DNA from 3 places in the Bradyrhizobium sp. NBAIM01 genome. Region 2 is predicted to be linked to each of the others. Evidence: predicted binding sites of a transcription regulator. Region 2 holds the regulator's gene; each other region holds the start of a gene.
What was found. Region 2 encodes LexA, which represses DNA repair genes until DNA is damaged. Its sites were predicted from a motif close to TGTTCNNNNTGTGTTCNG; they were not measured.

Region 1: the regulator LexA is predicted to act here: its motif matches at 979-996, upstream of I6F31_RS00115 (DNA repair protein).
Region 3: the regulator LexA is predicted to act here: its motif matches at 1,002-1,019, upstream of I6F31_RS10735 (helicase-related protein).

What each region holds. Positions count from the first base shown of each region.
Region 1 covers NZ_JADYVU010000001.1:26,677-28,946, reverse strand. The annotation lists gene I6F31_RS00120 (putative DNA modification/repair radical SAM protein) at 1-898, opposite strand, end outside; gene I6F31_RS00115 (DNA repair protein) at 1,061-1,849, shown strand; gene I6F31_RS00110 (DNA polymerase Y family protein) at 1,746-2,270, shown strand, end outside.
Region 2 covers NZ_JADYVU010000006.1:210,230-212,499, reverse strand. The annotation lists gene glp (gephyrin-like molybdotransferase Glp) at 1-837, shown strand, start outside; gene lexA (transcriptional repressor LexA) at 1,014-1,715, shown strand; gene I6F31_RS21310 (hypothetical protein) at 2,101-2,270, shown strand, end outside.
Region 3 covers NZ_JADYVU010000002.1:923,639-925,908, forward strand. The annotation lists gene I6F31_RS10735 (helicase-related protein) at 1-797, opposite strand, end outside; gene I6F31_RS10740 (DUF3108 domain-containing protein) at 1,406-2,230, opposite strand.

The DNA of each region.
Region 1 (2,270 bases), on a different contig from region 2:
TTTCGCCAACGTCGAAGCCGTAGAACCGCATCAGCCAGTCGGCCTGGTAGAGCCGGTGCTCGCGCAGCAGCGGCGGCGCGCGCAGGGGCAGCGCGCGGCTGGCATCGGGGATCGGGCTGAAGGCGGAGTAATAGACGCGCCGCAGCCGGTAGGCGCCGTAGAGATTGGCGCTGGTGTGGAGAATGGTGTGATCGGAGGCGCTATCTGCGCCGACGATCATCTGCGTGCTTTGTCCGGCGGGCGCGAAGCGCTGCGGTTTGGCCTTCGTCTTGGCGCTGCGGCTCTCCTCGGCCTCGTCCAGCTTCAGCCGCAGCCGGCCCATGGTGCGGCGGATCGCGCGCACGTCCTTCTCCGGCGCGAATTGCTGCAGGCTCGTCTCCTCAGGCATCTCGATGTTGATCGAAAGGCGGTCGGCATATTTGCCGGCCTCGGCGATCAGCGCGTCGTCGGCCTCGGGAATGGTCTTCAGATGGATGTAGCCGCGGAAATGATGCTCCTCGCGCAGCTTTCGCGCGACGCTCACCACTTGCTCCATCGTGTAATCAGGGCTGCGGATGATGCCGGAGGAGAGGAACAGGCCCTCGATGTAATTGCGCCGGTAGAAGTCGAGCGTGAGCTTGACCAATTCGTCGATGGTGAAGCGGGCGCGTGGGACGTTCGAGGAGGCGCGGTTGACGCAATAGAGGCAATCGTAATTGCAGGCGTTGGTCAGCAGCACCTTGAGCAGGGAGATGCAGCGTCCGTCCGGCGCGTAGGAATGGCAGATGCCCATGCCCGGCGCGGTCGAGCCCATGCCCTTGCCGTCGGTGGAATCCCGCTTCTCGGTGCCGCTGGAGGCGCAGGATGCGTCGTATTTGGCGGCGTCCGCCAGAATCTCCAGCTTGCGTTGTACGTCCATGTTTGAATCTCTTTGATTCCACTCATGAATCTTTGGATGCGCCAATTCGATTGACTCTGCCGGCGCCGTTAGCTTTATATTAGAACATATCATGAACAAATGAGCCAGCCGCTGGTTCTCTTTTTGAGAGCCATCGGCAATCACCTCTGAGGAGCGGCGAGCATGAGCGGCGCACGTATGAGCGCGCTTGCGATCCTGCGCGGCCAGATCGAGCGCATCGAGACGGCGGAAGTCGTGCATCCGCGCGATCGCATCGCGCTCGGCCATGGCGCGGCCGACGCCGCGCTGAAGGGCGGGCTCGCGCGCGCGGCGATCCACGAGGTGTTTTGCGAAGGGCGTCAGGGCGCGGCCGCGACGGGGTTTGTCATGGGCCTTGCGGGACGCGTGAGCGCGCGCCGGCCGCTATTGTGGGTGCGGCAAGATTTTTCGGAGCTCGAAACCGGCGCGCTGTCGATGAGCGGGCTATCCGAGCTCGGTCTCGATCCGCGCCGTGTGGTGATGGTGCGCGCCGCCGATGTCGAGAGCGCGTTGCGCACCTCGGCCGATGCGCTCGCCTGCGATGCGCTCGGCGCCGTCGTGCTTGAGCTCTGGGGCGAGACCAGGCAGTTCGATCTGGTGGCGAGCCGCAAGCTGACGCTGGCCGCGCAAGGCTCGGGCGTGACCGGCCTCTTGCTGCGGATGGCCGCGCAGCCGCTGCCCTCGACCGCGGAGACACGATGGATGCTGCGTGCGGCGCCTTCGCCGCCGGGCTCGGTGTGGAGTGCCTGGGGCGCGCCGGTGTTCGATGCCGAGCTCTTGCGCAATCGTCATGGCCCCTGCGGCCGGTGGATCATGGAATGGAATTGTGATGAGTGCCAGTTCAGTGAACCGTCGACGTATCCTCAGCCTGTGGCTGCCGCGCCTGCCCATCGACAGGATCCAGCGGTTCTTCAGCAGCGCCGGGCTGGGTAAAACCAACCATGAGCCGAGCATTGTCGTCATCAAGGACAACAATGCGCTGGTGATCCATGCGCTGGACGAGGCCGCCGAGCGCCTCGGCCTGTATATCGGCCAACCGCTGGCCAATGCGCGGGCGATGTGCCCGGATTTGCGTGTGTTCGACGCCGATACCGTGGCCGATACGAAGACGCTCAGCGACATCGCCGATTGGTGCGACCGCTTCACGCCGCTGGTGGCGCTCGATCCACCGCACGGGCTGTTCCTGGACATCACCGGTTGCGCGCATCTGTTCGGCGGCGAGGCCGCGCTGTTGCGGACATTGGTCCGGGCGCTCGACCGGCAAGGCTTTGCCGTCAGCGCGGCGATCGCGGGCACCTCGGTCTGCGCCCGCACGCTGACGCGGCAGGTATCCGGCACCATTGTGGCCGATGGC
Region 2 (2,270 bases):
GCCATTTTCGGCCGGCACATCCGCCCTGCAGGCGTCGACTTCCGCGAAGGCGACGTGCTGCTGCGCAAGGGAATCCGCCTCACCGAGCGCGATCTCGCCCTCGCCGCCGGAATGAATCATCCGCATCTCGCCATCATCCGCCGCCCGAGGGTTGCCGTTCTCGCCACCGGCGACGAGCTCGTGATGCCGGGCACCACGCCTGGTCGCGGCCAGATCGTCTATTCCAACGGCTATGCCCTGCATGCGCTCGCCCGCAGCGAGGGCGCCGAGACCATCGACCTCGGAATTGCCGCCGATACACTGGAGGCGACGTCCGCCGGCATCCGCCGCGCGCGCGAGAGCGGCGCCGACATCCTGATCACGACCGGCGGTGCCTCGGTCGGCGACCACGACCTGGTCCAGCAGGCGCTCAAGGGCGAAGGCATCGCGATGGCGTTCTGGAAGATCGCGATCCGGCCGGGCAAGCCGATGATGCACGGTCGGATAGGCGCGATGCGCGTGATTGGCCTGCCCGGCAATCCCGTGTCGTCCTACGTGTGCGCCTTCCTGTTCATGGTCCCCTTGATTCGCGCCCTGTCGGGCCGTTCAGCGATTCATCATCGGCGCGAGCGCGCCGTGCTGGGCTGCGATCTCGCCGCCAACGACCAGCGCGAGGACTATCTGCGTGCGCGGCTGGAGGAGCGCGACGACGGCACGCGCGTCGCCCTTCCGGTCAGCCATCAGGACTCCTCCCTTCTTGCGAATCTCGCTGCGGCACAGGTACTTCTGGTGCGCGCACCGTTCGCGCCGAAGGCCGAGGCCGGCACGCCTTGCGAGGTGCTCCGGCTGCCCGTCTGAGCCGCCCAGCCACACGCATTCCGCGAGCTTGGCCGCGTTCACCATAAATTAAGCAGTTGCGGAACACATATCGAACATATAGTGTCCGTTCATGATTTGTTTCGAGGATGTAGCGGCTTAGTGCCGGCTTCATCGTGTCGGAATCGAACGACATCAACCGGGGGACTTTGGTCGAGATGTTGACGCGCAAACAATACGAGCTTCTGCGGTTCATCAGCGAACGTCTGAAGGAAAGCGGCGTGCCGCCGTCCTTCGACGAGATGAAGGATGCGCTCGACCTGCGCTCGAAGTCAGGCATCCATCGCCTGATCACTGCGCTCGAGGAGCGCGGCTTCATTCGCCGCCTGCCCAACCGCGCCCGTGCCATCGAGGTGATCAAGCTGCCCGAGCTCCAGGCCGCCGCCGGCAATCGCCGTGGCTTCACCCCGAGCGTGATCGAGGGCAATCTCGGCAAGGTGCGCGCGAGCTCCAGCCCGCCCGCGGACGAGGGCGAGCGCCCCGTCGCGGTGCCCGTGATGGGCCGCATCGCCGCCGGCACGCCGATCGAGGCGCTGCAGACCCGCAGCCATACCATCAGCGTGCCGCCGGACATGCTCGGCTCGGGCGAGCACTACGCGCTCGAAGTGCGCGGCGATTCGATGGTCGAGGCCGGCATCCTCGACGGCGACATGGCGCTGATCCAGCGCAACGAGACCGCAAATACCGGCGACATCGTGGTGGCATTGATCGACGACGAGGAGGCCACGCTCAAGCGCTTCCGCCGCCGCGGCGCCTCGATCGCGCTCGAGCCCGCCAATGCCGCCTACGAGGTCCGCATTCTTCCGCCGAACCGCGTGAAGATCCAGGGCAAGCTGATCGGGCTTTACCGGAAGTACTGATACGGGAAACATCAAGCGCCGCGCGCGTTTCGATCGGCATCGGCGATCCAGGATCGGAGCGGATACTTGTCCGCTCCGGCTGGACGGTTTCTCTGGTTCTGCGCCGGCTGTCCGGTCCATCTTCCCGCGCGACATTCCCCCGCGCAGGCGCGCAGCCATTTCTGCTTCGCCGGTAGAGTTGTGCCGGCAGTGCTGATAGCTCCGGCCGAATGCAAGGACGCGAGGTTTGTTCCTATCGAATCCGGGAAAGATAATGTGATCGCGCGCTGCGGACGCGAGCCGCAGATTTGCCCATAACCGAGCAGAGCGTTGTATGCTTCCACTCTGATAGAGGCCTGCGCCTCGAAAGAGACGCGGGTCGCTATCCCAGCATGAGGAGCACCCGATGTGTGACTACAGCCTGCATGCCGTCGCGACGCGCCCCGCCGAAGTCGGCGAGACGATCGTCACGACAACCTTCCGCGGCACCTCGACGCGCGGTTTCGCTTCCGAAGCCGATCCCTCCGTCGCGGTCTGTCTGCTGCCGGGGACGGAGCTCGCTTTCGCCGACAACGT
Region 3 (2,270 bases), on a different contig from region 2:
AATTCGGCCGGCGTCAGGCGGCGGAACTGATAGCCGTCGAACTTGCGGTCGGAGGCGAAAGCGACGTGGTCGACGTCGAGATTGAGGCCCATGCCGACGGCATCGGTGGCGACGAGATAATCGACGTCGCCGTTCTGGAACATCGCGACTTGCGCGTTTCGTGTGCGCGGCGAGAGCGAGCCCAGCACCACGGCGGCGCCGCCGTGCTGGCGGCGGATCAGCTCGGCAATCGCGTAGACTTCATCCGCCGAGAACGCGACGATGGCGGTGCGGCGCGGCTGGCGCGTGATCTTGCGGTCGCCGGCGAATTCGAGCTGCGACAATCTGGGCCGCGTGATCATGGACACGCCCGGCAACAGGCGCTCGATGATCGGGCGCATGGTGGCGGCGCCCAACAACAGCGTCTCGTCGCGGCCGCGGCGGTTGAGGATGCGATCGGTGAAGACGTGGCCGCGCTCGAGATCGGCGGCGATCTGGACCTCGTCGACGGCGAGGAAGGAAACGTCGATATCGCGCGGCATCGCCTCGACGGTCGAGACCCAATAGCGCGGATTCTTCGGCTTGATCTTCTCCTCGCCGGTGACGAGCGCGACGCTGGCCTCGCCGGATCGAGCGGCGATCTTGTTGTAGACCTCGCGCGCCAAGAGGCGCAGCGGCAGGCCGATCATGCCCGAGGGATGCGCCAGCATTCGCTCGATGGCGAGATGGGTCTTGCCGGTGTTGGTCGGACCGAGCACCGCAGTGACGCCCGCGCCGGGGGCGCGCTCGGAGGCGAAGGGGGAGGAGGAAAAAGCCATGTCTAGGGGATTAGGTAATGGCGATTTGGGCGAATGTCAGTGCTGGATGGGGCGGAGGGGCGACGCCGAGGTGTCGGCTATGTCTCCGAACGCTGGGGTGGGCGCCCCCGCTGCCGCTGTCATCGCCCGGCGTGTGAAAACGCCCTCCCCAAATCCCGCGCAACTGTCTCACTTTGCGACGCTTTTCCCGTTCGCTTTAAGCTTCGGAACGACTCTAGAACGAATCGCGGCCGAATCGCTGACTCCTCTGTGAGTCCCGTTCCGTTCACGCAACATGTCGCGGGACTCGTCTTGGTTGCGCACTAGATGGAGTTTTGCGGGGGCGCACAAGCGGCCGGGGTGGTTAAAGCTGGGGACGAGGCTGAGTCGAATCAGAATCGGGGAGGAGTCAAATGGATTCACTGCGCAGGCGGGCTGGCCAAACAAAGAGTGCGAAAACAACCCCATGCACAGTAGGTAAGTGATTGATTTTGCTTAGTCTGCGCCGAACGCTCGTCATTCCGGGGCGCGACGCAGTCGCGAGCCCGGAATCCATCGCGCAACCGTCTCTGCGGCCTGATGGATTCCGGGTTCGCGCCAAGGGGCGCGCCCCGGAATGACGGAGAAACTTACTGCGTCTTGGCCACCCGTGGCGGCTGGGGGGCGGTGATGAAGCTCGTCGCTTCCAGCATGGCCGGGCCGAGCGGCGTCGGCACTTTCAGCCAGAACGGGACCAGGATGCGCGTGCCGGCGATGGGGGCGAACGCGATCTCCATGTTGCGCTGGGCGGCGAGGTATTTGATCACGGGCCGGTCGGGGATGTAGCCGGCGATGGGCACGAAATAGATCGCGCAGACCACGACCGGGCCACGATAGCCCTTCTCCGCCTTCACGGTCTCCATGCGCTTGAAATCGAGCTTGAGCTCGTAGCGCATGCGGCCGTCGAACACCGGCGCGGAGCTGTGGCAGGCGTCCTGCGAAACGGGATCACCGGTGCCGGGCACGCGCAGCAGCGAGGCCGTCATCGGGTCCCACACGCCGCGGCGATGCGCCTCGGTAACGACGATGCGGTCCGGATCGACCGGCGGCTCCGGCAAAATCGCAAAATCCTTCACATTGCCCTTGTCGAGGGTGATGCGGATCTCTTCGGTCTTCTTCTGGGTGGTGGTGGAGGCCTGGTAGCCGGTCGCAACCAGCGCGCCACCAACGACGCGCCCCTGGCTCGCACCGGTGCCGGACCCGCCCGTGAACGACTTCAAAAGCCCGGTGGTGCCGCCGGCGGCCGCCGCCGAGAACACGTCGTCCTGGATATCGATGTTCCAGGCGCCCTTGCCGACGGGAATGCCCGCCAGCGTCGCCTCATACTGCGCCTCGAGCTTGCCTTGCGCCGCCGCCGGCGCCGCGCCGGACGCCAGGCCGAGCACCACCGCCACCGCCAGGCCACAAAGCGCCATCAGCCGGCCGGCCGGAAGCAGACAGGCTGAGCGCAGGTCT